Regions from separate parts of the Paenibacillus sp. Cedars genome, predicted to be linked through region 3. Evidence: riboswitches for the same ligand, from Rfam matches in the RefSeq annotation. Region 3 holds a riboswitch; each other region holds the start of a gene.

Region 1 (10,601 bases), 480 kb from region 3:
GGTAATGATGCGAACATTAGTCCCGTCGGTGATCACGTCTTCTTTACCCGTGATCACCACCATGGTGTCCAGCTCCCGCGCAGCCCGAACCGCAAGCTCGGCATTGCCGAGGTCCCCGCTGCTTCCTGCGTCAACACCCTTGATCTCGCGGGCCTCTCCAACAAGGTGAGCCACTTCAGCCGCATTCCCGCGCACCAGCGAAACCTTCACTTCGCGCAGGATCCGCTGCGCCGACTCCGTCCGAAAGCGGGTCGCGCCCGCACCGACCGGGTCCAATAGAACCGGTACGCCATGGGCATTCGCCGATTGCCCGGCGGTAATCATCGCGTCTACCAGCTCGCGGTTCAGCGTGCCGATGTTTAGCACCACGGCACCCGCGATGGCAGCCATATCCGCCACTTCCTCCGGCGCATATACCATTACCGGCGACGCGCCCAGCGCGTACAAGCCGTTAGCCGTAAAATTCGTAACCACCACGTTTGTCATATTGTGAACGAGGGGGCTCGTCTGCTGTACCTTGCTCAAAAGCGCCGAAACCTCTTTTTCCCATATATTCATATGAAATCAGCCTCTCTTATCTATGCTAGATCGTTACAGACACTACTCTTTACAGCACCGCAGCCTGCATCTGCACCGGCCACTCCTCCTGCTTGTAAGCCATGTCCCAGAACATGTACTCCAACTGGCAGCTCAGCATAAAATGCTCCGTCATCCGCTCCCGCTCCGCCGCTGTGGCGCTTTCCGCCCACAGGTCGACACCGTTACAAAACTTCGCCGTCGCCTCTTCCCCGCGGTTGCCGTAAAAATAAATCCAGTCATAGAACGGGTGAGATTCATCCGGCTTCACTTCATCCAGCAGCTTGCGGCCAATCTCCAGATACGTCCAGGGACATGGCAGCAGCACTGCCATAATCTCGCCAAGACTGCCCTCATGCGCCACCGTCAACATGTGACGGATATAATGATGCGCGGATGGCGCAAGCGGATACCCCTGAAGCTCCTCGTAGGTCACCCCTGCGGCAGCGCAAAAGTTCTGATGCGGATGAATCTCGCTATTCAGAATAAAAGAAATCTGTTCATTAAAAGTCGCAATCTCATTCCTGCTGGTAGATTTGGATATGGCGATGCCATAAATCCGCATGTAGGCGTTTAAATACTCAAAATCCTGCTTCACATAGTGAATCAGTTGTTCCCTCGATAATGTTCCTGCAGCAATCCCTCTCACAAAGGGATGATCAAAAATCGCTTGAAAAATGCCATCCGACTGCCTGCGAAGCTCTTGCGTGAAACTCATACTTATCCCCACCTCTCATGAATTGAAAAGCAGGAAGTCCGGTTACGCACACAGCCTTCAAGGCAACGCTAAAAAGCCGCCCCCGAAAACTGGAGCGGCTTCGTCAACAAGCCCGGGTACGATAGAAAAACGTACCGAGGCCTTATATACGAAGGCTCCACTTTCCTACGCTAGTACGAACTAGATCAGGTTCAAAGGGTCCAAGATACACTCTTGTCTCAGCCGCCAACGGCTCCCCTAGTGGACTTCCTATTCTTTTGTCTATTACTGTACATAGGTTTTTGGATGGTGTCAAACGTTAACCGTTGGTTAACGAAATTCTTATGCACGAACCTGTGCAATATCAGGTGAGCTCGTTGTTGAGCGATTTAGCGAAGGATTTTGGATAGATAATCTGCACCAGGGCCAAGGGAAGAAACGGAGTCAATGTTAGGACACCGCATCGTACCAGAATAGCCATGTTCGCATAAAAACTGATCTCGATACACTGAAACACAGACGCTTCAAAGGCATATCCCCATAATGAGTACATCCGAGCAATTCAAATACATGATTTGAAGAGGAGCCTATTGATGACGAACCAATCGAAAGCTGTTAAACCCATTCCGGATGGCTGCACCTTCGTAACGCAGTCTCAAGAAATTCCGCTGTGCTGAAATGGTGGTAGTCGTGATGGTTATGGGTGTGGGTGTGGGTGTGGGCACAATCAACTCACTTGGGTCTACGGTAATACTCCGGGGGTTTGTGATGGTTATGGGTGTGGTTATGGGCACAATCAACTCACCTGGATCTACGATAATACCGGGGGTTTGTGATGGTTATGATGGTTATGATGGTTATGATGGTTGTGATTGTTGTGGGCATGCTGCTCTTGGGGCTAACGGACAGAGGATACGTTATTTTCCTAGAAAAGTGTTACTTTTGAGATTAACGGACATGAGATGCGTTATTTGTGATATGAGTCGGTAAATTAGCTGTTTTATGAGGAAATAAGGAATCCTGAGTCCGTTAGATTCAAAAAAGGGACTAAATGAGGCAAATAGCGGATCTGATGTCCTTTAATATGTCGAAGACATCGCCAAGAGCCAAGGTTACTGTGAAATAGTGGTATTGGCGCAGCAGAGCTCACGCCCATTCGGGATGGCTGCACCTTCGTAACGCCGTGCATCATCTGAAGAAATTCTGCTGCGCTGAAATAGTGGTAGTGTGATGGTGGTTATTCATGGTTATGGTTATGGTTATGGTGGTTGTTTGATGGTGGTTTGATGGCGGTGGTGGGCATGGGCATGCTACTCTTGCGCTAACGGACAGAGGATACGTTATTCAGCTGAAAAATCGTTATTTTTGAGACTAACGGACATGAGATACGCTATTTGTGATATGAGTCGGTAAATTAGCTGTTTTATGAGGTAATAAGGGATCCTGAGTCCGTTAGATTCAAAAAAGGGACTAAATGGGGTAAATAGCGGATCTAGAGTCCGATAATATGTCGAGGACATCGCCAAGAGCCAAGGTTACTCGCGTAATAGTGGTGTTGGCGCAGCAGAGCTCACGCCCATTCGGGATGGCTGCACCTTCGTAACGCCGTGCATCATCTGAAGAAATTCTGCTGCGCTGAAATGGTGGTAGTCGTGGTGGTGATGGTTATTCATAGTTATGGTTATGGTTATGGTTATGGTGGTTTGATGGCGGTGGTGGGCATGGGCATGCTACTCTTGCGCTAACGGATAGAGGATACGTTATTTTGCTAGAAAAATGTTACTTTTGAGACTAACGGACATGAGATACGCTATTTGTGATATGAGTCAGCAATTTGGTTGTTTTATGATGTAATAAGGGATCCTGAGTCCGCAAAATTCAAAAAACGGGCATAATTGAGGTAAATAGCGGATCTAGAGTCCGATAATATGTCGAGGACAGCGGCACGAACCAGGGTTACTCGTGAGATAGTGGTGTTGGCGACCAGGCTAGTATATTAGGTTATCTGATTATGTTCATTGCCCTTCCCCGCGTAGTCGGCTTCGCTCTTATCTACAGTGAAGATTCGTTTCACTCCAATAGACGAGTGTTATACAATGGCAACTAAAGGGGGAATGTCGCTCATGTGGCGTAAGTACAGGTTTACCCAATCGGTCTGGGCAGGCATTGCCGCCGGTATCATCCTTGGACTGATCTTGAATATGGTAGAGCATTTCACCTCATACAAAGTCTACACGCTGCTCCTGAACGTTGATTACGTGCCTGTCCTGAAGGAACTGCAGCTATCCGAACTCACCGAGTTTATGCTGCACCTTCTAATCTCCGTCCTGCTGAGCATGGCTCTAACCCTCTTCCTGCAGCAAAAAGCATGGTCTCGTAAACGCAGCATGTCTTTTGTTATCCTGGTCTGTCTTGCCGTTGGACTTCTTCTGTTCCCCACCACGGCGTTGTCCGTTCGCACACCGGCGTTGTCCGACCTCGCCGCCCTGGCGTTCTGGCTGACCGGGCATCTGGCGTATGGCCTTGCCCTGGGCTGGATGCTGACAGGGGCACGAAGGGGGTAAAGGTTGTGCTGATCACTCGAATCCACCATAGGTGATCAGATTGTAATATCCAGTGCCTTCATGTGATCAGCTTGGCTTATTCAACGCAAAGTGGCCGCTCCCATTGGAGCGACCACAGCTATATACCGGAATGCGAGGAATCCGCATTCAATTCGATTTCATTTTAAGCGAATTCTAGCGTCCCAAGGACAAGTCCTTGTCTTCCCCATCGGATTCTTCATCGTCGACGTTCGCGTCGTCACCGGATGCCGCTACTCCATCCATAAAGTCTTGAATCTGACCGCTGTTGCGCGTCAACGTGGCGACGGAAACCTCGTGCTTCTTCGCAATATCAGCCTTCGTCGTTGAAATGTTCAGCGATGAGGTTACTATATATTCTAACGCACTTGCATATCCGCCCTGTTTGCGGTACTTCGGATTGGCTTCTCTGGAGAAGCTGTTCCAGACCATCAAGAGACTGAACACTTGAAACAGCTGCTGCTCATCCTGCAATTCGTAATCCTTGCAAATCTGAGGAAACACGGACTCTGCAAGCTCGCGATGCTCATCGTCGTTCCAATCCATCCACCCCAGCTTGTCGTTAATCATCTGTTGCAATTGATCGACCTGTAGCTTAGGCTCTGCTGCTTTCGCACCAGGGAACTGGATGACTTTACCGTAAACCGTGCGTTCATCTCTTTCAAGACAACATCTTTTGTACTTTTTGCCGCTTCCGCAGTGACATAGATCGTTTCTTCCTAGCTTTTTCATTTCCTAGCTCCTATTTGAATGATTTCTTCTATTATACATGGAAAATATAAAAATGCGCATCTCAAGCCTGTCGAACTTAAGGCATGCCGGCCTTACTCGTCATCACACTCTCTTATAGGGGGGCTTCCGATAAGGAGGTACTCAGGCAAGTTAGATAGCAAAAAAAGCGCGAGTTTTCCACTATGAAAGCCGCGCTCTTTCATATTATTCTATAATATCGTCATAGCGCAAGTAGGATGTAACAAATTTGTTAGAACCTATAATAGACTTGTACCATTTTTGGTAAAGTTTCCATAGATCCGCATCATATGGCACATTTGGCCCGGCCCAATGGTCACAGACAGCGATCCCAATATCCCCTGACGCCGAGTCGTCACTTGCGCAGCCTAGCTCGATTCCTTTCTCTATGAAGTTGTCCCCAAGCGATAAACAGCTCCTTGACTCTTGTTGTTTTTGCCGGCTCGAGCGCCTCTTTTCGGAGCTGCAAGTCCCTTTATGGGACTTGCGCGAGCCGCGAGCGCGCCTTTGGAGCCTGCAAGACCCCCTAAGGGACTTGCACTGGCCGCGCCTTACCTCAGCGGATATACCAGCTGGATATCCTTTACCGGGGCCAGCCCTTCATACAGCGCATGATTATGGTCTGCGCCTACAATACATAATAGCCGTTTTCCCGCATGCTGCCCAATAGCATTCTTGATTCGCTGATTCATGATCAGATGCCGGCATACCCACCTGAGTAGATGGGCCTGCGGATTGATTCGCTCCAGCCATTCATACTTCTCCTTCGTAACCCGATCGTACGCTGCTGAATTTAGAGGAATCGGACCCGATGCCCAAGTCGACAGCTGCCGCTCAAACCACTCATCCAGCTCGGCATTTAACTGCTGCTTTTGCAGCTCGCCGTAACTGTGAAAAGGGTCAAAATCGTTCCACACATCAAGCAAGCTCTACCCAATCCATCGGCACGAACTCATATTTCTTCTCTTCGCATAACGGAAAGATCAAATCCCAATACTCGCTGGCTGGCTCACCCCAGTATCCACGATGGGATCTGTCCTGCTGGTACTGCTTCCAACTGCTCGGAAGGACCTCTCCACAAATAACATCCGGTTCGAACTCAAGAATGAGCTCCTTAATGACATCCAGGGTCAAGTTGTACTTCTGCCTCAGCCCCTCGTCATGGGTCACTCCCAATATGCCAACCGTGGTCACGATAAATCCTTCCACCTTGCCCACATTTCTTGCGGATTCAGCACATACACCCCGTCATTCCTGAACATGAAATGGTGCATGATGAACTCTCGGCGAAGGGTCGCAAAATCCTCATGATAGCCCTTAATGAACTCATTGATCTCCTTCTCGCTGTACTTTCGTTCCTTTTCAAGCTGAGATACCATATGCGTGAGCACGATGAGTTTCTTCTTCAGCTGGGCAGGAATACTCTTCAATTTCCCATCGGAAGTGAAAAAGCTCTTCATAACGGAATCCTTCATCCGTTGATCCTCATCCAACACGCGCTCCGAGCCGCCAGTTGAACGTACTCTTTGATAGATCAGGTTTTCCGTCGCCGTCGCGGTATTTCTAATAAAATAATCATTCAGCGAAAAAAAGATCGTGTTCTTGTCCCTGCGCTCATTAATGAGACTCGCTTCCCGCAGCTTGGCAGCATGATGGGTGATCGTCGCCGGTGTGACGCCAATCTTCTCAGCCAGAAGCTGTCCGTTCAACTCCCCTTCGGCAAGCAGGATGAGCATCTTGATTCGGGTCGGGTCCGCCAGCGCTTTATGATAACTGACCACTTTGTCCAATTGCATAGCCAATCCTCAGCTCCCTAAATAATTTAACAACCATCTAATTTATCAATCGTTAAATTAGATGTTAAACCATGAGGAATAAAATGTAAACCTATCCATGATAAATAGGCTTCAATAGCAAAACTAAGAAACCCGCCCTTCTATCGAAGGAACGGGTCTCTAATGACTCTGGTTGTTACTCGGCGCTCGGCCTGATTTGCACACTGCGGCTAATCGCTGCGTCCCAGCTTACACAACCGCCGCGTCTACTCTGCTCTGATCGGCATTTTGACATCTCTTGCATACCTTAAGCGCCGTGCCGTCAGACTTGTTGGCAACGTAGAGCAGCTTAATGCGCGAAGTGCTGCATACCGGGCATGTGCCGCGACCGCGTGATGGCATGTTCCATAGTGCGCGGCCCCGTTTGGTTTTGGCCATGATTCATATCCCCTTTATTTCATAATCTCTCTAATGATCTTGCGAACCCATACACATATACAGCTCGTCCACAATGCGCTTCACCTTTGTTATATGAAGTCTGATCTTTAGGATTCACGCGCTGCTATACCTGTGCAATTCCATTATAGAGGAAGGCGTGCCGCCAAATATAGGGAATAAATGCTTATGAATTCTTTTTTACATACATGGCTTCGTGCCTGCCGTTAAGGGCTCCATATTCGGTGTATATCCGGAACATCTGATTGTTGGAAGCTAAGCTGGTACACGTCAGGGTTGGACAGAGCCTCCCACTCTCGGAAACCGATTCGGTTATCGTAATACTTCAACAGGAGCGAGATCAGATTGCCATGTGACACGATGACGGCATTTTGGCTGGGACTCTGCAATATCTCCTCCACTACACGAACCGCACGATTCATCGCCCTGTTGCTGGATTCTCCGCCCTCATAACACAGGTCCATATCATCATAGGTTCTGCGCAGCATCTCGCGCCATGCAGGAACGTTCTTGCCCGATAGAACTCTCTCCATTAGCCTCTCGTCCCGTTTAATCTGTATGCCCATGCGATCCGCCAAAGGCGATATGGTGTCATAGGCTCTGCGATAAGTGCTCGAAACCATATGGTCTATCCCTTTGTCGGACAGAAATTCCGCAAGCGCATGCGATTGCCGGACCCCCTCCCTAGTTAACGGAGCATCCGCAGCTTGTCCCTCCGCTTGGCAATGCCGCACGACGTATAATTTTTTCATGGAATTGGCACCTCCTTAACCCATTAATCCTTGTGAACCCTTGATAAGGCTCATGGCTGCATGACCGGTCAGATTGAGGTCACCATCATCCAACATAAGGCGAACTCTCTACGGTTAAAAAAGGCGGGCAATAAATTCGGTTTATCTCACAATCGGCCCAACCCAAGTTTCCGATAGGAGGAATCATTCGATGCCAAGCTTCATCCGCCTGCTTCCGAACAGCTTTATCCGCGTGATCTTCATACCCGGACGCGGTGAGGCAACCGACAATCAAAATCCAAACGCATTGACGGATACTAGAAAACCGAGTGATAACGAGGGATTCCCCCCTTTTTCTCACTCGGTTATTTACTAGTGCACTGCAGAGCTGCCCGGTTTTCCTAAAGCTTGCTCAATATCTGTTCTATGATCTGCTGATCCAAAACGGTATTATGACCCGATATACAAGTGTCAAAATCCATTTCTTTATAGTTCAGCAGTGTCCGAATATAAATTTCCTTGTCTACGTATAGGCTTGGAATGATTTCATCCATGGAGTCTCCGACATTATCGCCAACATGGATCACCCTGTCCGCTTCATCCAGTACACTTATGGAATCCACAGTATGTCCTGGCGTATACATGATTCGTATATGGTCCTCAGGGAAATATAATTCGTTATCGAATGTCAGATTGGGAAGGACCAATTCTGCTTCACCCTCAATGAATCTCTTGTTTTTCTGGATCATGTCTTCCCAGCCGGAATCCATCATGTCCCTGCATAGCTTGTGAGATACGATGGTGCAGTCCCGGAACGAACCATTCCCCCATATATGATCCCAATGATGATGTGTATTGATCACAATGATGGGCTTGTGGTCGTGCTTTATGTATTCTTTAACTGGTTCGATGTTCAAAGATCCCAGACCCGTATCAATGATGTAATTATTCCGGTCTCCCATAATAAGCTGGACATTTAAATCCCATCCCGAGGGGATATGGTTGGTAAACAAAACGCTTCTATTCTTTATCTTTTGAATTTTCATCATTCACTCTCGCTATCTGTCATTTTTTCGATCATGAAGCTTACTCGTAATTGTGTTCTTATCAGATTCTATGACGCGTGTTAGTCTAAAGTCAACATGGAATGCGCGTGTTTACTCTAACTTGTTAGTCGCTTCGCTCTTAACTTTTTTTCCGGAATATGGTTTATACCACCCTCCGATATGTTACCATACACCATGGTAGATCCAGGAAGATATTTTGAAGGAGGTACTTATGAGCTATCGCGGATCAGAGTTTTACGATAACGAAAGTAACTTCGAGAAGTACATGTTGCGGAGGCAATGGCAGGAGAACGCCAACGATACGTTAGAGAAGCCCGTCATCTCGCAGCTGCTCGGGGATATCTCCGATCAGCATATTTTGGACCTCGGGTGCGGAGATGCCGGATATGGCGCCGAACTGCTGGATAAGGGCTGTTCCACTTATGTCGGCATCGAGGGTTCCCGCAATATGGTCGAAGCCGCCTCCAGTTCACTTGCAGCTTACAGCAATGGTACCGTAGTACACACGATGATAGAGGATTATACGTACCCGCCAGATGCCTACGATCTGGTGCTGTCCAGACTTGCCATTCATTACCTTCAGGATATTGAGCATGTCTTCCGCTGCATTCATCAGACCTTGAAGCCAAGCGGCCGGTTGATCTTCTCCGTCGAGCATCCCGTCATCACCTCCACGCTTCAGCCATCGGGCACAAGAACCAACTGGGTGGTGGACCATTACTTTAACGAGGGCTACCGCGAACAACAATGGCTCGGCGGCACCGTTCATAAATACCATCGTACCGTCGAGGCTTACTTCCGAGCGATGCAGAAAGCCGGCTTTATCGTCGAACAGCTTCGGGAGTCCAAGCCGGTGCGAGAGAATTTTACGAACGACGAAACCTATGAGCGCAGGCTCAGAATTCCGTTGTTCCTGTTTCTTGTGGGAAGAAAGAATGCGTAATACATACCATTTCGAATAAAAAAGCACCCGTCCACTTCAATGAAGGGAACGGGTGCTTCTTGTTCTTCTGTTTAGGATGATTGTGGAATAGCGGGAACGCCTGCATAAACTCATCCGTTAATCGTCAACTCCTCTTACGAGGTTCTGCCTGCCTTGCTGCCTTTATTGAATCCTTCAGACCTGCGTTTACGGGCTTGGCCATCCTTGGGCTTATTCGTTACTTCCGCCTTTAGCTTACGTGCCATCTCTGAATACGGATTACTAACTGCGTCCACCTTGGGTTTACGCGCGGTATCCGTGCTCGAATGGCGCACTGCGTCCGGCTTCGGCTTGCGTGCCGTGTCGGCCTTCGGTTTGCGGGCTGCATCACCCTTGGGCTTAGCAGGTCTGGCCGCCGCCGACTTGGCATTGCCCGGTCTTGCCGAGCCCGATTTCGGGGAACGGTCCACCTTGGCGGATCTTAATGAACTCGACATCGGAAAGTCATGATCTTTAACCTCGGGAATGGACTTTCCGATGAGTTTTTCAATATCGCGGAGAAAAGGAATCTCGTCCACTTCGCAGAACGAAATCGCCGTCCCGCTAAGGCCCGCACGCCCTGTGCGGCCAATCCGGTGAACGTACGTTTCCGGGATATTAGGAAGATTAAAGTTAATGACATGCGACAATTCGTCAATGTCGATGCCTCTGGCGGCGATATCCGTCGCCACCAGCACCCGGGTCTCCCCGCTCTTGAAATTCTTCAATGCCGTCTGGCGGCTGACCTGGGATTTGTTGCCGTGAATGGCTTGTGCCGTAATATTCACCTTGGTCAGATCGCGCACAACTCGGTCAGCGCCGCGCTTCGTACGAGTAAAGACCAATGCGGACACGATGGATGGATCCTTCATCAGCTCATTCAATTGCTTCTGTTTATTCCCGGTTTCCAGCAGATACACCGATTGCTTGATTCGTTCAGCCGTAGAAGATACCGGTGTGATCTCAACTTTTACGGGATTCTGCAGCAATGTTTTTACAAGCTGGG
Region 2 (10,601 bases), 2.8 Mb from region 3:
GAATTTGAAAATATTGATGGTCTTCTGCAGTTGGAAGACGGCATTATTCATTGCTTCGGCTTCCTCAGCCATCTTCTGGATAGACGAAATCCCTTCGTTCATGGAAGCAGATACCTGCTCCGTTCCTGCAGCGGATTGCTGCGTAATCGCAGATATGTTCTGAATGGCGGAAGAGATGTTCTGCGCACTCTCCAGCATGGACTCGCTCTCCTTGGAGAAAGCTGCGATCTGCTCCGAAATATACTGCACGCTGTTTACAATCTGCATGAACACCAGCTCCGCCTCACGGATCATCTCGGTTTGCTGCCGTACGACTTCTTCATTGATCTTAATATTCTGTGCTGCATGTTTGACATCCGATTCAATGCTCCGTACCAGATTAAATACCTCGCGGGTGGAGGAAGTGGATTCCTCGGCCAATTTACGGACCTCTTGGGCAACAACGGCAAAGCCTGCACCATGCTCGCCGGCTCTGGCCGCTTCAATGGAGGCGTTCAAGGACAGCAAGTTGGTCTGATCGGCAAGCTCGGATATGGTTTCGGTGATTTTGGTAATCCCTCTGGCGCTCTTGGCCAGTGCATCGATGGATTCCGAGACTTTTCCGGTGGCGTCGATATTTCGCTGCATCCCCGCGGATTGTTTGGCTACGGAATCTCTTCCTTGCTCAACGAGTCCCAGCGTCTCGATAGAACGGGCGTTCATTTCATGGGTGGAGTGCGTATAATTGCTGACCTTCTCTTCGATTTCGCGGATGGAATGCGTCATCTCCGATACGTCCTCCGAGATTTCGTTCGCACCGACGGCCAGCTCGTTGGAGGAGAGGGATACTTGATTCATCACTTGAATAAGCTCCTGATTTTTATTCGAAATGCTTCGGCTTGATGTCATTACCTTGCGGGTAATGTCCGAGGTTTCCTGTAAAATTTTGCGAAGCTTGTCCACCATGCTGTTGAAGGTTCGGCTTAGATCGTTCATGCCTCCAACCTCTTCTACCTGGAAGGTAAAGTCGCCTTTGGCGATTTTGGCAGAAACGCTGGAAATTTCGGCGAATGAATTCGTAAGCGTTTTCTCAATAACGCGAGAAAGAGGAAGGGTAAGTCCAATTAAAGCCAAGACAAGTACCACGCCAATGATTGCTTTGCCCATTAGAATAAACGCAAGCAGCATTGGAACCGCAAATAAAGCGGCAATAAGATAACAGGCTGCAGTAATTTTTTGTGAGATTGGGAGTCTGTTGAACCATGCCATAAGAATGAGTCCTCCTCGACAACATAGGATATATTTACCATGATTATAGCATCGCCGGGCTGAACTAGATATAACGAATTGACAAAAAGTGTTGAAATGGGTCGAAAGAACTGATCTTTTGGAAGGGGAGGGGAAGCGCAGCTAACTAGCCAACAGACAAATCCCCTCTCGTTGCATAGATACGCAGCAATATTATTTTACGGCACGGAATAAGGCGGAAGCGAGATAATCGGTGTTATCCAGGATCATCCGGTCATGCTTGAATAACGTTTCCCATAACGTTACATCAAACAGAAGTCCTTTATCGCGCTGCTCAAATGTATCCAGATGACGTGTTTGCTCTTCCTTCAATTGTTCGTTGAAGTGGTTATACTCCAGAATTTCCTCCTGCTTAAAACCGCAAGCCAGCAAGGATTGTGCCCATTCTTCCCGCAGCATCAGATTCGGAATCCCGAAGAATTCCAGCAGTTCCTTGAGCTTTGGCTCAGGCATTGGCTTATTCAGCAGCAATTCTCTGTCCAGCAGAACGCCTCCTTGATCCAGAACGCGATAATATTCAGGGAGTGATCTCGACGTATCCGTGAATACGGTGACTGATTCGGCCATAATCAGATCAAACTGGTTGTCTTCAAAAGGCAGCTCGCACACATCAGCCTGCAAAAATTGCACGTCCATTTTCATGGCTTCGGCTCTGGTGCGTGCTTTTTTAATCATATTCTCATTGAGATCTATGGCCGTGACTTGATAGCCCATCTCCGAAAGATGGCATGCTGTCCTGCCTGTTCCGCAGCCAACCTCCAGAATACGACTGTTCGGCTCAATCGGATAATTCTTCAGCATTCTTAAGGTAGCCTCGAATCCGCCCGGATGCGCACTGCCCATACCTAATCTGGATAGCATGTGAATGTAGTTCATTTCATCTTCCCTTCTTCCTTGTAGTCATCATGAGGGTAATCGTTTATTTACCATATGATTAAGGTACGTTTGGGGTTTTTGCTGAATTAAATATTTTGAGCCCTTTTTTTCGGGAGCTATGAGAACAACTGGGGGAAATAGCCATGAAGAAGGAACCGATGGAGGCAGCAGAGCGTGTTATCCACCGTCATTATCCCGACTGTTTGCTAGGTGTACTTGGCGGCAGCGCAAGCAGAGGAGAACATAACGAGCAATCTGATTTGGACATCGTCATCCTTGAGCGGGACGGAGATGAGATGCGGAGAAAGACCCTGGAAGCGGATGGATGGATTGTGGAATTGTTTATATTGTCTTTGTCATCCTATCGTGAATACTTCGACGAGGGCGTGATGGCAGCCAATCCGACATTGCAGCGGATCACAGCGGAGGGTAAGGTGCTGCGCTCGTTGCCGGAAGGAGAAGCAGTCCGCGCAGAGGCCCAGCATGATTTGAATTACGGACCGATGCCATGGATGCAAACCGATATTGATGAATACCGTTACATGATTACGGAATATGTGCAGGATTTGAAGAATCCTAAGCGGGATGGCGAGAAATGGTTTACGGTGCAAAAGATCATGACGGTACTTTGCGAATTTGTACTTAGAGTGAATGGGGAATGGACAGGGGAAGGCAAGATGCTGTTTCGGCTGTTCCACCGTTTCAGCACGACCTTGGGAGATCAATTGGAGGTTTCGCTTTCAGCGATGTATCGACAGGATGATCCCTCCCTGCTTCTGGCATTCACAGAGCAAATGCTGAACCCGTTCGGGGGCATGCTTCTTGTGGGTTATGAGGAATAGATTTTAACTGGTGAGCAATAAGAGAGGTACATTAGCCGTGACGTTCGCCTTCCACGACCAATACAATAATCATGTGATTCGGTCACGTCATTCTTTAAATCCAGGAGGGATCTTCATGAGCGGAGTATATGGTGGTGGATGGGGTAATTCAGTAGGTATTATTTTGGTTCTCTTCATCCTGCTCGTAATTATCTCGAGTGCTTGGGTTTAATTCGTCAAGCTCTTGGAGCAAATCGCAAAAGCCCGGCATGCGCCGGGCTTTTGCCTGTTATATAGAAGTGATCACGGTCTTGGCTTGGCTGATGGACTGTGTGCAGACACGACTGCGGTCATGACAAGGTGACTGCTGTCCGATTGGATCGCATGCAAAAACGCATCTTCGAGGGATTCAAACACCTTGGAGATGGAGCCGTCCAACCGGCTGGCATAGTGAACGCTTCCGGCGAACGTTCCTTTTTCCTTAGCCCGATGCACCTCTTTATAGATAACATCCATGTAATGGTCTGTACCCAGTGGATAAAGGGCAAATTGGCAGGCTGTATCTATATCGGCATTCTTCCCAATCTCGCGATTCAAACGCTCCGAATCCTCTGACATATATACATCGGCTTCCGTATCACCAGGGCAGCCAATAGAATAAGTTCCGTTAAAGATGGTGTGCACACCGCTTGCTGCCGCATAAGCAAAAATCGCCCTCGTTACATCAAATACATGCTCCGCCCGTCCACGAATACAGGTGCTCACATCATCCGTCTGAATCCATACTTTCCCCGTGTTGACGGATTTCAGCGCGTCCATAATGACTTCCACAAATCGGTCAGTCATCGGAAACACCGAGAATCGGCATCCGACGATGCGACTGGTTCCACATGTTAGCTCACTCATTGTTGTTATCCTCCCCTATGATATAAATCCACGCAAAAAAACCGCACCCCGTGAAGAAAGTGCAGTTATGCCTACGTGAAAAAGTATAAACATAAATGCTACACTTCCCCACGCTAGTATGACCTAGATCGGGTGATAAGGGTTAACGGCAGCACGCCGTCTCTCAGCACATGGCACCCCTAGTACAGCCAACATGATATGCAGTTGGTCCCGGAACTATTGCCAGTTCAGGAAGACAAAGGTTTCTTGCTTGTGTTATTGTATCGTTTTGCCGGAAGATTTTCAATCATTCGATTTTTTTTTCGACATTGATCCAAATTGATGCAACCGATGAAAGACCAGACGCATCGTAGTTATAGAGAGGGGGAGATGGCCTGGATGTCATACAGCGCTTAAAACAAAAAGAAGAGGCGGCTCTCCGGGAATTGATGGAACAGTATGGAGATTATCTGCTTCGCACGGCGGTATTGCTGCTGCGTGACCGTCAAGCGGCTGAAGAGGCCGTTCAAGATACCTTTATCCAGGCGTTCGAGAATATCGCTCAGCTTCGTGACGGCGACAAACTTCGTAGCTGGTTGACCCGAATTGCAGTGAATCGATGCCGGATGCGGCAGCGAAAATGGGATTGGCGTCATATTTTTCCCATGCCGAGGATGGACCAGCATGTAAACGAAAGTGTACCTGCCGTGGATGAAATGCTGGGCGTCCATTGGCGTGAGGCTGAAATGATCAAATCAGTGCAGCAGCTGCCCTATACATACCGAGAAGTGATTACGCTCTATTATTATAATGAGTTGGGTGTTCAAGAAATTGCAGCGCAATTGCAGCTGAATATAAACACGGTTAAGGCACGTTTAATGAGAGGGCGGCATAAACTCCGGCAGATTGTTGTCGAGAAGGGGGAGAGCGATGCGTAGCGAAGAACAGGAAATGGCCGAACAACTAAAGCAGGAGCTGGAGGAAATTCGATTCCTGGGCGCAGAGAAGGTGATTTCTCGCACATTTCCAAAATCCAGCCGCGAACGTTTGTCTTCCTTGTGGAATAAGGAAGTAGAAATTTCTGCTGCCGCAATTGGTTGTTTTGGCGCAGCAGCGGCCGTTCTGCTGCTCGGAGGTTTGTTATGGAGGGAAGCAATTGTGAAACCTGCTGTTTCCGTGCCCTTGCAGGTGAGCAATGAACTGCTTGAAGCCGGGGGGAATTATTACTGGAAGGATCAGTACGAGAGGATGGTGGCCAGGCTTGAAAATTCGGGTCAAGATTAAACACCTGGTGTTGGGGGTTTCGGGTTTAATCCTCTTTGTTATGATGGTATCTATGCTCACACCTCGAATAGGGCTGCTGATTGCGGAGAAGCAGATAGAACAAGGCCAAGCTGAGGGGATAGCCAAAGTCATTGACCTTATTCATGAAGAAAGCAGCAGCAACCGGAAATGGGAGATGATCGAGAAGTATGTGATTGTGCCTAGAGCAACAGAGCTAGCTCATCGGTTTGATGTGTTTATTAGTCCGGGGTTCACCAGCACAGGAGGAAGCGCCGATCAGCAGATTCGTTTTACTGAGGATGAACGTTTGCCGCTGCTGAATCAATATGTGCTGGGAGCGCCAGCCGGAGAATATATGAAATATGCCGCAATAGACCTTGCGGAGCATTATTCGATGAATGGTGATGTGGAGGGAGCAGCGGATATATTGGAAACCGCTATCCAAAAGTTCGGGGATCTGAGCAGCGGATATTCTCCGGAGCCTGTTCTTTATTCCTATCAGCATGAATTGGTGCTGGAGCTTGCGAGCCTCTATGACAGGCTGGACCAGCCTGATCAGGCGGCGCTGCAATATGAGCGATTAGGGAAAGTCCTTTCTGGAGATTGGAGGGACATCCATAGTAAGGCCCTTTTATATCACTCGGAAATGCTCCTGCGTCGGGGGAGCCCCCAAGCCGCTATGGACGTGTTGAATCGGATATCAGAAGGGTCCGGCGGGAACTTTGCAAATTCGGATATCTCAAAACGGGCGAATCAGCTGAAAGGACGGCTGAAGAGGATTTTAGACGGAGAGACCTTGTCAACGGTAAGCGGAACCTTGCGAAATCGTGAGGGGGATCCGATTCCATTCGCAGGTGTATTTTTACGTAAAAACAACGATCTGAATCACAGTCTGCTGTTAAGCGAACCGTACCAAATGCTGACAGACGCGAACGGTCGCTATCATTTCGAGGGTGTAGAGCCCGGCAGGTATCAACTCGGCATTGGTTTGAATTATGAACAAATCAATGGCAGAACGTGGCCTGTAGAATCGGGGGATTGGGTGGAGGTCGCCCCGGAATCGACACGACGGATTGATGTCACGCTGCAGCCATTGATTCAATTGACAACTCCAGTAAACCATGATGAGATACGCGGCGACATGATCTATTTTGAATGGGAGGCTACACCCGAAGCCGCCTACTATAAACTGAGTGTTGGTATCGAATTTGGCAGCGGATCGATGATGACGGCGATGGATAACTATATTGAAGGGAATTCGCTGCGGGTTGCTGTTCAGGATCTGTATGATCTCAGAAGCGGACTTTCCTACGAGGATCCGCATGATTGGACGACCGTTGCACCTGAGAGTGTGCTTGGTTACTCGAACCCAGAGGCTCCCTATTTCTGGTCGGTGGATGCTTACAAGGAAGACGGCACGAAGTTAACAAGCAGCAGCGGGTACCGCCTCAATGAGAGCACCATGGGTTATTTACCGTATTTCTTGTTAAAGGGTCGTGAATTGACGCCGGAGGATCAGCTGGTACTCGAACGTAAATATGATGAAGCGCTCGCGGCCTATAGTGATAATGTGAGTGCGCATCCAGAAGATATTCACAGCTTAAGGATGAAACTCCGATTGCAACAGATCAAGGATCAGTTGTCCAAGGATGTAGATAACAGAAGTTCAGAGGAAACCTTATCCACCCTGCAGGAGATGATCGAACGGCATCCGGCACCAAGCTACCTGATGGATCTGGCGGATTACTTCTATAATAATGAAGATTGGGACAGTTACAATCCGGCATTCGATCGGTACTCCTCTGTACGGAGCGAAAGCGAGGATCATTCCTATACCGATTCTCTCCACGCAACAGCGCTTATGAAGCAGGGCAGGCTGGAGGAGGCGGAGAGATGGTTTGCGCGGGTGATCCGACAGGATAAATCCCACCGTTTTATCGGCAATTACCTCGCCGTTCATATGCTGCACAGCGGTTCGCTGGAAAGCACGCTGCAATTGGCCCGGAAATATCCGGAGCGAATGATGTCAAGCGATACGGATTGGGCTGTTCTGGTGGAGCGAATGCTGATCGAATCTGAGGGAAACTCAGGCTATACCGAGATACTGAAAGAGAAATTGCAATGGGGCATGAGCGGAGAGCGGGATGCCATTCAGTTGTGGACGCCGGGAGAGGACTTCCAAGAGATCAAGCCCTTCCTCCAGGCCTTATTACATGTTGATTAAGTAGAGTCGCAGTTTCACTGCTGGATAAAGTGTTGGTATGAAAAAAGGCCGCCTATCCAAGTTATCAAAAACTTGGGTGGACGGCCTTTTCCGCTAAGGACTTAGCTGTATACTTTCACGCGATCTTCAATCGGAGCAAATTCTTTTTCGCCTGGTTCAGCAACCGGTTTACCGAAAGGCATTTGAGCGATCAGTTTCCAGCTCTCTGGAATGTTCCATTCGGATTTCACCTTTTCGTCGATCAATGGGTTATAGTGCTGCAGTGATGCACCTAGGCCCTCTGCCTCCAGGGAAGTCCATACCACGAATTGCAGCATGCCGTTGGATTGGTTGGACCATACCGGGAAGTTGTCTGCATACAGCGCAAAGTTTTGCTGCAGGCCTGTAACGACGTCATTGTCCTCGAAGAACAGTACTGTACCGTATCCAGCGCGGAATGCGCCCATTTTTTCAGCCGTGGATTTGAATGCTTCTTCGTTACCGACAACTTCTTTCAAGATGCCCTCGGTCAGGTTCCACAGCTTGTCATGCTGTTCGCCGAGCAGTACAACGACACGTGCGCTTTGGGAGTTGAAGGAAGACGGAGTGTACTTAACAGCTTCGTTCACAATTTCCTGGATACGCTCGTCCGAAATGACAGGGTCCTTGCTGATAGCATAGTGGGAGCGACGATTTTTGAGTGCAGTTGAAAAATCTTTAGACATAAGAAAAAACCTCCTGATGTAATGGTGTTGCATAAGCCTGATAAGAAGATGTCCTTTAATTCAGGTAAATATGCATTTTAGTGAAGCATTTTGCTCATAATCATTATTCCATATCAACTAACAATTTGTTAGAAATGATATTTATGTTAGCATGTTAATATAATGAGTTGCAAATGTCAACAATTCAGAACGAAACTCAGAACTAAAAGTTTATCTTTAATACCCGCTTACTGAGAATTAAAACACTTTTCTAAGGTCAGTCCTCTGATTGCTTTACACGATATGTCGAAACTTCATATCATGAACAAATCGTGAACAAATGATACGCAGATGAGAAAAATTAAATGATTTTGATTCTCAATTAGGGTTGTCGAGTGAGAATGAGAGTGATATAATGCATATCAGAACGCAATTGATAATCAATCTCAGTGAGAAGCTGATGAGATTGCGGACTGTCGGATATTCAGAGACATACGCATAGAAGGAAGAGCCATGAAGATTAGATACTTATTTGCAGCCGTTGTGGTACTCTCCATAATCTCATTATTTATTGGAGTTAAGGACATTTCACCACTGGAACTGTTCTCCATGTCAGAACAACAACAACATATTATGCTTGTCAGCCGGATCCCGAGGCTTGTCAGTCTTATACTGGCAGGGGTCAGCATGAGTATCTGCGGATTGATCATGCAGCAGTTAAGTCGCAACAAATTCGTGTCACCAACAACAGCGGGTACGATGGATTCCGCGAGACTTGGAATTTTGGTTGCCATGCTGGTCTTCACAACAAGCGGTCCACTAATCAAGATGCTTGTGGCATTTGTATTCGCACTAGCGGGAACCTTCATCTTTATGAAGATCCTGGACCGGATCAAGTTCAAGGACGCCATCTTTATTCCCCTCGTTGGACTGATGTTCGGTAATATTGTTAGTTCGATAGCAACCTTCTTTGCTTACAAATATGATCTTATTCAGAATATGTCCGCATGGCTCCAGGGTGATTTCTCCATGATCATCAAGGGACAATATGAAATGCTATATATTAGTATCCCGCTTGTCATTCTGGCCTACCTGTTCGCTAACAAGTTTACGGTAGCCGGGATGGGAGAGGAGTTTGCAACGAACCTTGGTCTCAAGTACCGGAGAGTTGTGAACCTGGGATTGGTCATTGTAGCGCTGGTCACCGCATCCGTCGTTCTAACCGTCGGCGTGATTCCTTTTCTCGGTCTGATCATACCTAATATCGTTAGCCTGTATCTGGGAGATCACTTGAAAAAAAGCCTTTCGCATACCGCGCTGCTGGGGGCCGGATTCGTATTGTTCTGTGACATCCTTGGCAGGATCATCATTTATCCCTATGAGATTCCAATCAGCCTGACCGTGGGCGTCCTTGGAAGCGGTATATTCATTTTCTTACTGATGAGGAGAAAGGCTTATGACTTATAAAGCCAAAATCGGCCTGTTGGCCGCGGCGGCAATCATCCTGGTGGCAGTCTTTCTGTTCATTGATCTTGGCAGCAATTGGGACTACGCGCTTCCGAGAAGGATCAAAAAGGTGCTTGCTATTATTCTGACCGGCGGAGCCATTGCTCTGTCTACCACGGTGTTTCAAACGGTCACGAATAACCGGATACTAACGCCGAGTGTTATGGGATTGGATTCCTTATATATTCTTATCCAGACAACGGTAATCTTCGTCTTTGGATCGTTTACGCTGTACAAACTGGGCAGCAATGTGAACTTCCTGATTAATGTCGGAGCCATGATATTGTTTGCTGGAGTTTTATACAAAATACTGTTCAAAAGGGAAGGGAATAATATTTACTTCCTGCTGCTCATCGGTATGATATTCGGTACGCTGTTCTCCAGCATGTCCTCCTTCATGGAGGTGCTGATTGATCCGAATGAGTTCCAGTATGTGGCGGACAAAATGTTTGCCAGCTTCAACAACGTAAAGACGGAGCTGCTCATTCTTGCCATGATTGTGGTTGCTTTGTCACTTCTCTATTTTGCTCGATTCGCCAAGTATCTAAACGTGCTTTCACTTGGACGTGAGCAGGCGATCAACCTCGGTGTGAATTATGATTACGTGGTGAAGCGGCTCCTGATTATTGTCGCTGTTCTGATCTCTGTAGCAACTGCGCTGGTCGGGCCGATTACATTCCTGGGACTTCTTGTTGTCAATGTTGCCTATGAGGTTATGAAGACATATCGGCATTCATACTTAATCACAGCTTCTATACTTATTAGCATCATCGCGTTAGTGGGCGGTCAACTGGTTGTCGAACGGGTGTTTACGTTCTCCACAACGCTCAGTGTTATCATCAACTTCATCGGCGGTGTCTACTTCATATACCTGCTTCTAAAGGAGAGTAAAGCATGATCCAGGTTACGAACGTATCGAAAGTCTATAGCGGCAAAAAAGTCGTTGATAACGTGTCGGTTACGATCCCGAAGGGGCAAATCACTTCCTTTATCGGCCCTAACGGTGCCGGTAAAAGTACTTTGCTGTCCATGATA
Region 3 (10,601 bases):
CAACCTGCTCATCTACCGCTATAAACACCTGGAAAAAGCGAAGGAAAATGCCAGGAAGCTTGGTTTCACCAAAGGTGCTCTCTACCCTATGGTGACGATGAACGGTGAGGAATGCCATAACGAATGGGAAATTACGTTCGAAGAAATTCACCGTAACGGCGCCATTGCGTACGCCATCTATAACTATGTTAACTATACCGGCGATTTCTCTTATCTTGGTCAATACGGACTGGAAGTGCTCGTGGAAATTTCCCGTTTCTGGGAAGAGCGCGTGAATTATGTCCCCGCGAAGGATCAGTATATGATGCTGGGTGTAACCGGACCGAACGAGTACGAGAACAATGTGAACAATAACTGGTATACCAACCGGATTGCCAGCTGGACGATGGAATACACCCTTGATGTGCTGGAATATTTGAAAGAGAACGAGGATTCCCGCTATGCAGAGCTTACGGCGAAGCTCGAGCTGCAAGAGGTAGAAACGGACAAGTGGCAGGATATCATCAGCAAAATGTACTATCCGGAAGATGCGGAGCTCGGCGTATTCCTGCAGCAGGATGGTTTCCTCAACAAGGAACTTGTTCCCGTTAAGGAATTGGACCCTGTACATCTGCCGCTGAATCAGAACTGGTCCTGGGACCGCATTCTGCGTTCGGTATATATCAAACAGGCTGACGTATTGCAAGGATTGTTCTTCCTGGGCGACCAGTACGATCTGGCAACGAAAAAACGCAACTTCGACTTCTATGAACCGTTCACGGTACATGAGTCCTCCCTCTCTCCTTGCGTACACTCCATTCTCGCATGCGAGCTTGGATATCAGGAGAAAGCGTACGAGATGTACCTTCGTACAGCTCGCCTGGACCTCGACAACTATAACAACGATACCGAGGACGGCTGTCATACAACCAGCATGGCAGGAACCTGGATGTCCGTTGTGCACGGCTTCGGCGGCCTTCGTGTAAAAGACGGCGTATTGCACCTGAATCCGTTCATTCCGGGTCACTGGTCTTCCTTCTCCTTCAAGGTCATGTTCCGTGGATCCCGACTGAAGGTCAACGTGAAAGGCAGCGAGACCATCATCGTGAACGAGACGGATACACCTGCTGTCCTGAACGTGAACGGCAAAGAATACAGCATTAGCGGACTTGGAGAGGTAAAAGCTGCAAGATAAGCGGTACGGGGACAACGGGGACATCATGTCCCTTCCCCTCCCATAAACAAGAGCCCTGGATATTATTCCAGGGCTCTTGTTTGTATATAGAGAATGGGCCCCTCAAGCATCCCTTCTCATTATGAAGGGGCCCATTCTCATCCTTGGCAGGTATCTGTATTTGCAGGGTCCAAGCCAAGGCTTCACCAATCAGCTGCGAGCTTCATTCTCACTTTGGCAGGTATTTACCGATTATGTAGGCTATGAATAGATCAGTTGAGAATGCGGATCACGCGGAGGGCGCTCGGATGGTTTACCGAACAGATACCCCTGCGAGAGCTCGATCCCGATATCTCGGCAAAAATGAAACTCCTCCCGTCTCTCAATGCCTTCAGCCAGCACCATAGCCCCGAAATCATGAGCCATGTTCGTGATCATTTCAAGCTGCTTCTACTGGGCGGCATTTCGATCGCAATGGTCGATAAGACTCCGGTCGATCTTCACATAATCCGGCTTAAGCCTGATCATCTGCTCCAACGTGGAATAGCCCGCCCCTACGTCGTCCATGGCTACCGAGATCCCGTGACTGCGATAAACCTCGAATATCGATTGGAGGTGCTTCACATCATCGATCTTCTCGGTCTCCACAACCTCAAACACGAAATCCCTCGGATCCAAATGGAGCCTGTCGATGGTATTAAAAGTATGACTGAGACACATCTGAGGATCATATATCGACGATGGCAGGAAGTTTACGAAACGTTTCACACCTAAAGGAAGCCACTCTGCGCTGGTTTCAATTGCACAGGTTCGTGCCGCTCGGTCCAGAAAAGAATGCAGTCCGGTTTTTCGGGCGGTCTCAAACAGCTCATACGGTTGGAACGCGACTCCCCCCTCTATCGGACGAAGCAAAAACTCATATGCAACGATCTGCTCAAAGTGATCTACAATGGGCTGCATATAGCTCGTAAACTGCTTATGTAAAATGACATTGACCATATCGTAATGCTCCATCTGCAGCTCGAACTTCTGCATAGGGGTCCACGTATGCCGGATCTGTGGAGCTTCTCCACCGGTAACACAGAAGGACAGCTCTTGACGAATCTTCAGCGGAAGGGGTTGCAGACACTTTATCATGGAGATTAGTTCCGCAAGTTCCTTATAGTTCACAGCACAACCCTCATTGTTCTCTTGTACCGTGTAGCCGTTCAGTGCAAGCAAGCCAATAAGCTCACCGCTTGCAGGCTTCATATGAACGGTCCCCTGGTCCTCAATCGGTTCAAAGGTGCTGCAATTGTCGCAAATCATGTTCGTCCTCCTTGGCAAGCTAGCTCTCACTATGCTTCTTATCGGCATTTTGAATATGATTTCTTTGCATTTTATGGATTTTATATCGAAGTTATGACCTGTTTTATGAGAAATGCGCAAGATTCGTGCAATGATAGGGTTTTAATCTACAAAAATCGACTTATATTGCTTTTAACAACGCATTGTCGATATTTCTGGTTATCCATCCCTTATTCAATCTTCTGATCCAAAAGCTGCAGCTGCATCGTCCGGTCCACATCGAAGTGCCAGCGGGCATTCCGCTCCTTCGCGGCATACATCGCTGCATCCGCACGGCCAATGAGCTCCTGATCGTTCCGGGCATGATCGGGATACACGGCAATGCCGATACTCGGCGACGTTCTAACTTCATATCCCTCCAGTTCATAAGGCTCGCTGAGCAGCATCCAAATCTCCTCCGCCATCCAGATCAGCTCCTGATCCTCCCCGGCCGACTGGATCATCACGGTGAATTCATCTCCCCCTAGACGGGACACCAGAATCCCTTTGGATTCCAGCGACTGAAGGCGGCATGCAACCTTGCGGATCAACAGATCTCCGGCACGGTGGCCATAACGATCATTCACCTTTTTGAAACGATTCATGTCCATGTAGAGAAGCCCTACCCGCGATCCTGTCCGATCGGCCTCTAACAAGGAGCTGGACAGTCTTGCGTTGAAGTAACGACGATTATACAATCCCGTCAGATCATCCCGGTGAGCAAGCGATTCGCTCTGCCTCAGACTTTCATGCAGTCGATGTAACAAGCGGTCATTCTCATACTGGATCAGGATCTGGCGGAACAGAATCAGAATGACGCACAGGGATAGACCGGTAAACAGACCGTTCCAGCCACCGAACCGCTGCGCCATGAGGGCAAACATTCCGCCCAGCACGCCATATGGAAGCAAATATCTGACAATCAAGGTTCCTACAGGACGCGGTTCCCTCTCTTTCACCGTTTGATTTCCGGTATCGGGAGCGGGCTGTGCACCTGCAGAAGCAATGAAAAACACAGATAACGTATGTAAAGGATCAAGATATGCACGAACTTCGAGATTCACGAAATGGACGAGATAAAAGTGCAGAGCATCACCCATAATATAAGCGCTTCCGCCAAGACTTAATGAAATGACCGCCCATTTCCCTAATTGCCTGGTATTAAAATACAACACCACGGTAAAGAAAATAAGTACCATTCCGCACAGCGGAAACAGCATATCCACCCATACGCTTCCAGTCCCCCCCGAATACGTACTGTCCTGAAGTTCGGGCTTGATTAAATACTCCCAGCCCACCGTCATGAACGTTACGCCAACGATGACGATATCCAGCATAAACCGCAGCCCCCTTAGCGGGCCTTGAACATGCCGGAACAAATAGATGAGGCAGCTGGCGAACAGGATCACTTCCAGTCCCCAGAAATAGCTGGATATCTGGAAAGCGCTCTCTTTCCCGAACCCGAAAAAAAAGGAGGAGACGATCCGGGCCGCTGCATCGGCCATCAGTCCGATACTTACCATAAACCAAAACCTGCGAAGATGTGCCTTATAACGCCGGCTGACCCGGATTAAATACACGGAGGCGGCCATAGGAGCAATAATGACTAGCACACGCTGAAGCGATAAAGCATCAGGCATCCACAGAACAGTCATTATCTGAATAAATGCATATATAATGGCGAGTCGAATCCACAGATGATCTGCTGGAGTTGGACTCATAAGCACTCCCCCTTGGCAAAAAGGTAAGCTTGTACACGATGGATGATTTAGGTCTTTTGAATTAAGCTCTCTATTCCTCATGATACTTTTTACCCATCCAAAAGTAAAGACGAGGAAATCAAAGAAAAATCATCTATCCGGCACATCGCTAGAAGATCTATATAATGAAGTTTTTCTACTGGACGGGTGTACTTCAAATGCAAGGACTACACTCAATTAAACACGTGAAAACCTGAAAAGTTACTATATCAATCACCTACTTGACGTATAGGAATCATATGATATTATTCTTCATATCTTATACGAACCGGAAAGGGTGTATGGCAGTGTCACAGAAACGATTGGATCATGTTGGTATTGTAGTCCGAAACCTGGAAGCCACGATAGCGTTTTACACGTCGGTAGTCGGCCTTGAACTAAAGAATCGCCTGACTCATACCAATGGGGTCATTCAACTCGCGTTCCTCGGATTTAATGGAAGTGACGAAACGGAAGTCGAACTTATCCAGGGTTACAGCGACTCGCTGCCTTCGGAAGGAACGGTGCACCATTTTGCAGTCAGTACGGATGATATTGAAGAAGAGTATGCACGCGTCCAAGGACTTGAAGTTCCTCATCTGGACGAGGAAATCGTCACTCTCCCGAACGGCTACCGTTATTTCTTCGTGCATGGTCCCGAAGGGGAATGGATCGAGTTCTTCCAGCGTTAACCCGCACGCAGCACGGTATCCAACATTTCATCTCTTAAAATGTTCATATGCTGAACTCTTGGGCTGCCTAAACGCGGTTCCCTACATAAGGCCTGTCCTGTTCATGACCTTTTTCGAAAACTAGACAGGTCTTGGTGTTAGGACTATAATAACGGATGTACTGATCGAAACTTCATAAATATCGGGGGAGCTGGAATTTAGCCGGCTGAGAGTGTATCCGCTTTGATACTGACCCTTACACCTGATCTGGGTAATGCCAGCGTAGGAAGCCAATGTTTGCGGCAGCCATATTTGCCGTACTATACACTTACGCCGTCATGCGTCCTGAGATTATCGGGGCGTTTTTTTTGTGGAGTTACGAGGTAATAGAAATAGAACTCATAAGGAGAGAAGACACGATGAAGAAGGGAAGATGGGTCCCCCTGCTTCTCGCTTGTGTCCTGCTGATGGTTGCGGCCGGATGCGGTACAGGCGGACAGAACAAGAACACAGGCGCTGAAGGAGAAGACGCCAAGAGTCCTGGGAAACTCCGTGACGTGCAGCTGATGCTCGATTGGTCCGCCAATACCAATCACACGGGTCTGTATGCAGCGAAGGAGCTCGGATATTATGAGGAGGAAGGGCTCAACGTCCAGATCGTCCAGCCGGGAGCCGGTGGAACGGATACGCTGGTCGCATCCGGTAACGTGCCGTTCGGCATCAGCTATCAGGAAGGGGTAACCCTCGCCAGAACGCAAGGCTTGCCGCTCGTCTCCATTGCGGCGATCATTCAGCATAATACATCCGGCTTTGCCGCTCCCAAGGACAAAGGGATCGTGAAGGCTGGAGATTTCGAAGGTAAATCCTATGGCGGCTGGGGCTCCCCCGTTGAGGAAGCTGTCATGAAATCCATCATGGAGATCGACGGTGCCGATGTCAGCAAAGTTAATATGGTCAACATGGGCGATGCCGATTATTTTACTGCCGTCAAACGCGACATTGATTTCGCCTGGATATTCTACGCCTGGACGGGCATCGAAGCCGAGCTCCGCAATGAGCCGCTTGATATGATCTATGTGAAGGACTACTCTGACCAGCTCGATTATTACACGCCGGTCATCGTGACCAACGAGAAGCTGATCCAAGAGGACCCTGAGCTTGTCAAAGCCTTCATGCGGGCTACTTCCAAAGGATACAACCATGCTATTGAGCATCCTGAGGATGCAGCAGCGCTGCTCTCGAAGGCCGTGCCTGATCTGGATGCCGAGCTGGTTCTGGCCAGCCAGAAATGGCTGAGTCCCCGCTATCAGGATGATGCGCCTCGTTGGGGTGAACAGAAAGCCGAAGTATGGTCGGGGTATGCCGACTGGATGTTTGAGCGCAAACTGCTGGAGAAAGAGCTTGATGCAGACCGCGCGTTCACCAATGATTTTTTACCGGAACAACCATAAGGTCTTTTTCTATCAAGAAGAGAGTCGGCCTGACAGCAGGCTGTCTCTCTTTCATAATCATATCGCTGCACGAAAGGATGGATTATATATGGCGAACACCCTCTTGAGCATTCAAGTGATACCCCGGACGCCGGGTGGACGGGACAGCATCCCTTATGTGGATGAAGCGATCAAGGTTATTGAGGATTCGGGTGTGAAGTACGAGGTCCATGCACTGGAGACAACCATGGAAGGAGAACTCTCCGAGCTGCTAAAGATCGTCGAGCGCATGCATGAGGCGCTGGTGAATGCGGGAAGTCCCAGCATCATATCCCAGGTCAAAATCGCACATCATCCGAGCGGCATCAGCATGGATAAGCTGACTGAGAAATATCGTCCATGAGAAGCTGGTGGAGCTCCGTCTGGCCGCCTGTTGTGGCGGTCCTCTTCTTTTTGCTGGTATGGCAGGCGGCGGTATCGATCTTCGATATCGAAAAATTTATTCTGCCTGCGCCAACGGCGATCGGATCCGAGGCAGTTACCGGTGCTGCCGGTCTTTTCCAGCATACATTAGCCACCCTGCAGCTAACCTTGATCGGGTTTATCATCGGAACAACAATCGGACTTGTGATTTCACTGGCTCTGCATATGGTGCCTTTTCTCAAAACAGCTCTTTATCCGCTTCTGATTCTTAGCCAGAATGTACCGACTATCGCCCTTGCGCCGCTCCTCATGATCTGGTTCGGCTTCGGCATGCTGCCCAAGGTTATTGTGATTACCCTGGTCTGCTTCTTCCCGGTGGCCGTTGCGGCTCTGGACGGGCTCGCCCGAACCGATCGCACCATGATGAATTACATGCAGATGGCGGGGGCTACATCATGGCAAATCTTTACCAAGCTGGAGCTGCCTCATGCCCTTCCCTCCATCTTCTCCGGGATTCGGATCGCGGCCACCTATTCCGTCATGGGTGCGGTCATCGGAGAATGGATCGGCTCCGACCGGGGAATCGGTTACTACATGATGCTGCAAAAATCCGGCTACCGCACGGATCGGGTATTCGTTGCGATTCTGGTCATCGTCCTGCTCAGCCTGCTGATGGTTCTGCTTATCACCCTGCTGGAGAAACGGCTGATCCGTTGGAACCGAAAAAGCTAATGCCCAGCAGTCATGGGCCAATACACGATCATCCTTAATGAAGGAGGTATTTCGCGATATGACACAACAAGTTGCTCCGCCGGTCCAGGGTGGGCTTAATCCCCCCTCCGTGGAAGCCTCTCGAACGCCTGCGCTGGAGGTACGAAACCTTCGGAAAACCTTCCGCGACCGACGCAGCGAGGTTCATGTGCTGGATGACCTTGCGCTTCAGGTACAGCCCGGTGAATTCGTCTCGATTATCGGGCCGTCAGGCAGCGGAAAAAGCACACTTTTCCACATCATCGGTGGCTTAACGGCTCCTGATTCCGGCTCAGTCTTCATGGATGGTCGTGACGTAACGGGAAAAAAAGGGCTCATTGCCTACATGCCTCAGCAGCCTGCCCTGTTCCCTTGGCGAACGGTGGAGGACAACGTGCTGCTTCCCGAGGAGCTCAGAGGAACCCAGAAGGCCGTCGCCAGGGCAAATGCCCGGCGCTGGATGGAACGGGCCGGACTTGCCGGCTTCGAGAAGGCGTATCCGCATACCCTCTCAGGAGGGATGCAGCAGCGGGCCGCCTTCCTGCGCGCATTGATGAGCCCGCAGGAAGTGATGTGCCTGGATGAGCCCTTCAGCGCACTCGATGCACTGACACGCAGTGATATGCAGCGCTGGCTGCTCGATATATGGGAGGAGACGCGCCGTTCGGTGCTGATGATTACCCATCATATTGAGGAAGCACTTCTGCTCTCCGACAGCATCTATATTCTGTCGGCGCGGCCTGGGGCCATTTTAAAACGAATCGAGGTCCCGTTCCCCCGTCCACGCCGTGAGGAAATTCTGCTGGATCCATCCTTCATCACGCTGAAAACCGAAATATCCGCCATGATGCGGGAGGAGCAGCAAGAACGCGGACAGTAACAACGTGAACCGTAAACAGAATAATCATTCATCATCCAGCTTCCATCACATCAATGCCACAGAGCTTCGAGAAAGCTTGGTAGAAAGGGTATGTAACGATGAAATCACTAACGCAAACAGGGGCCGGAGCTCCACTGTTAGACACCCACATTCATCTGGACCGTTATTCGTTATCCGATCAGGAAGCGATTGTGGCGGATATCCGGCATAGCGAGGTTCAGAGCATCATCTCTGTCTCTATGGATCTGGCTTCCTGCAAACGGAATCTGGAGCTGTCCCGGCTGTACGGAACAATGGTACGGGCTGCATTCGGTTATCATCCGGAGCAGCCTGTCCCCTCCTCTGCTGAAACGAAGGCGCTGCTGGACTGGATGGAAGAACATGCCGATGACATGATTGCCGTCGGTGAGGTGGGTCTCCCCTATTATGCAAAATTAGAAGCTGAATCCGAGGGCCGTTCGTGGGATAACCGTCCATATGAATATCTACTGGAACAATTTATTCTTTTTGCGAAAAAGCATCATAAACCTGTGATTCTGCATGCTGTATATGAAGATGCGGAAACCGCATGTCGCTTGCTCGAAAAATATGGCGTCACCCGTGCCCATTTCCATTGGTTTAAGGGCTCTCGTGACACCTTGCTGCGGATGGCGGGTAACGGATATTATATCTCCTTTACGCCTGATATCCTGTATGAAGATGAAATTCGTGAAATTGCTCGCCTGTACCCCGATCATCTTGTTATGACCGAGACCGATGGACCTTGGCCGTTCGAAGGTCCCTTTGCCGGGCAGATGACCCACCCTCGGATGACCTCCGCCGTTGCCGCTGCCTGGGCAGAGCTTCAAGGGGTATCCGTGCTTGCGGCGCGGGAGCGGTTATACGAGAATGCCGTTCGCTTATACGGACTATAAGAAAAGCTATCCATACGCCAAGTCGATTGTTCAAGCAATCGGCTTGTTCTCTCTAAGGACTCGATTATATTGATTAATCAGTTCGTCGAGCACAATCGATTGTCTGAGGACTTTGGGATGATTAAAATCACGATACCGCTGCTTTATCTTGTGAAGCTTGTGCCGCTCTCGCTCGATATCAAACTTTATGCCTTCCTTCGTTTCCATGACTTTATGTCCTCCCCTCATGTAATATTTTATACTTTAATGTAAAATTATAGGATGTATGATATTAGACATCAAAGACTTAACATGAGGGGCTGTTTTCGATATTCATGCCTCTAGAAAAACACCCGCGAAAAACCCCGCAATGCGTGAATTCACACGCATTGCGGGGTTTGGGATCACTCCATTATTTTGCAAACTTCTCTTGATATACCTTCGTCATCTCTTCCGTAATTTCCGCCATTTTCGGATCATTTTTTATCGTCTCAATCAATTTATCGTACGACTCAACCGGTTCTTTCCCGGTGATGACCATGACACGCATATCCTCCACTTTCTTGGAGATTTCTGGATAGTATTTGTTATAGGCTTCCGAATACAACTCTCCCGAAGGATTCGGAACCTGCACCGTCTTGCGCTCCGTGACGATGTCTACGTTCCGTGTGTATACTTCATCCGGCATCCCTACCGCGTTGATGGCCATGTCGTCACTTACAAGGTGAATGAAATTGTTCAGGTTGCCGTCACCTGTCTTATCCTTGACGGCCTGCGGCGTTGCAACCTTCTTCCCGTTCTCGACCGTGTAATGGACGCCTTCAATCCCGTAGGTCAGCATCTCATTTCCTTCCGGGCTGTAGCCATAGTCGAAGAGCTCCAGAATTTTTTTCACTTTTGCCTCCGGCACTTTCTTCGGAATCAGGTACACTCCATAGTACGGAGATCCTGAAGGCGTATACTTCACTCCGTTTGGATTCTCCAAGTAGGCAAGCGGCATCAAATCAGCCTTGGGATCCACATTTTTCACCGCTTCGCCAGTTACCCACGCATGGTTCATGGACATGCCGCCTACCCCTGCCTTGGCACTTCGCATCGTATCCATCACCTGCGAGAACTTCATGATCGCAAAATCTTTGGGGAACAATCCTTCTTCATAGGCCTTTTTGATCCACAACATGGCCTCCTTGGACTCGTCCGACGTAAGGATAGGAGACAGCGTATTATCGGCCTCCAGCTTCCATGCCCCTTGTGTTTCATTAAAGAGATTATAAATGTAAGCAAGTGCGCCGGGATTCGCCGCATATGGAATTTCATCAGCCTGTCCGTTACCATT

Evidence for each region. A riboswitch is a leader RNA that binds a small molecule or an ion and turns the genes downstream of it on or off. The one in region 3 is predicted to bind thiamine pyrophosphate.
Region 1: it holds a riboswitch for thiamine pyrophosphate, as region 3 does, so the genes downstream of both, tenA (thiaminase II) here and B9D94_RS25655 (ABC transporter substrate-binding protein) in region 3, are expected to answer to the same signal.
Region 2: it holds a riboswitch for thiamine pyrophosphate, as region 3 does, so the genes downstream of both, B9D94_RS09205 (YkoF family thiamine/hydroxymethylpyrimidine-binding protein) here and B9D94_RS25655 (ABC transporter substrate-binding protein) in region 3, are expected to answer to the same signal.

The regions. Positions count from the first base shown of each region.
Region 1 covers NZ_CP020866.1:4,761,228-4,771,828, forward strand. The annotation lists gene thiM (hydroxyethylthiazole kinase) at 1-558, opposite strand, end outside; gene tenA (thiaminase II) at 608-1,294, opposite strand; TPP riboswitch at 1,440-1,543, opposite strand; gene B9D94_RS23585 (hypothetical protein) at 3,397-3,837, shown strand; gene B9D94_RS23590 (YecA family protein) at 4,012-4,587, opposite strand; gene B9D94_RS31615 (hypothetical protein) at 5,157-5,531, opposite strand; gene B9D94_RS31620 (hypothetical protein) at 5,524-5,799, opposite strand; gene B9D94_RS23600 (DUF2087 domain-containing protein) at 5,796-6,401, opposite strand; gene B9D94_RS23605 (hypothetical protein) at 6,630-6,818, opposite strand; gene B9D94_RS23610 (histidine phosphatase family protein) at 7,043-7,588, opposite strand; gene B9D94_RS31130 (hypothetical protein) at 7,779-7,943, shown strand; gene B9D94_RS23615 (MBL fold metallo-hydrolase) at 7,969-8,580, opposite strand; gene B9D94_RS23620 (class I SAM-dependent methyltransferase) at 8,846-9,577, shown strand; gene B9D94_RS23625 (DEAD/DEAH box helicase) at 9,712-10,601, opposite strand, start outside.
Region 2 covers NZ_CP020866.1:1,621,180-1,631,780, forward strand. The annotation lists gene B9D94_RS09185 (methyl-accepting chemotaxis protein) at 1-1,248, opposite strand, end outside; gene B9D94_RS09190 (class I SAM-dependent methyltransferase) at 1,441-2,163, opposite strand; gene B9D94_RS09195 (nucleotidyltransferase domain-containing protein) at 2,307-3,005, shown strand; gene B9D94_RS09200 (YjcZ family sporulation protein) at 3,121-3,216, shown strand; gene B9D94_RS09205 (YkoF family thiamine/hydroxymethylpyrimidine-binding protein) at 3,288-3,890, opposite strand; TPP riboswitch at 3,979-4,081, opposite strand; gene B9D94_RS09210 (sigma-70 family RNA polymerase sigma factor) at 4,319-4,807, shown strand; gene B9D94_RS09215 (hypothetical protein) at 4,800-5,153, shown strand; gene B9D94_RS09220 (carboxypeptidase-like regulatory domain-containing protein) at 5,131-7,377, shown strand; gene B9D94_RS09225 (nitroreductase family protein) at 7,479-8,081, opposite strand; gene B9D94_RS09230 (ABC transporter permease) at 8,574-9,527, shown strand; gene B9D94_RS09235 (iron chelate uptake ABC transporter family permease subunit) at 9,517-10,464, shown strand; gene B9D94_RS09240 (iron ABC transporter ATP-binding protein) at 10,461-10,601, shown strand, end outside.
Region 3 covers NZ_CP020866.1:5,238,374-5,248,974, forward strand. The annotation lists gene B9D94_RS25635 (glycoside hydrolase family 65 protein) at 1-1,174, shown strand, start outside; partial or broken gene B9D94_RS31980 (EAL domain-containing protein) at 1,415-2,509, opposite strand; gene B9D94_RS25645 (GGDEF domain-containing protein) at 2,671-4,200, opposite strand; gene B9D94_RS25650 (VOC family protein) at 4,521-4,910, shown strand; TPP riboswitch at 5,084-5,195, shown strand; gene B9D94_RS25655 (ABC transporter substrate-binding protein) at 5,309-6,340, shown strand; gene B9D94_RS25660 (thiamine-binding protein) at 6,429-6,722, shown strand; gene B9D94_RS25665 (ABC transporter permease) at 6,719-7,474, shown strand; gene B9D94_RS25670 (ABC transporter ATP-binding protein) at 7,533-8,372, shown strand; gene B9D94_RS25675 (TatD family hydrolase) at 8,471-9,286, shown strand; gene B9D94_RS25680 (aspartyl-phosphate phosphatase Spo0E family protein) at 9,317-9,493, opposite strand; gene B9D94_RS25685 (extracellular solute-binding protein) at 9,678-10,601, opposite strand, start outside.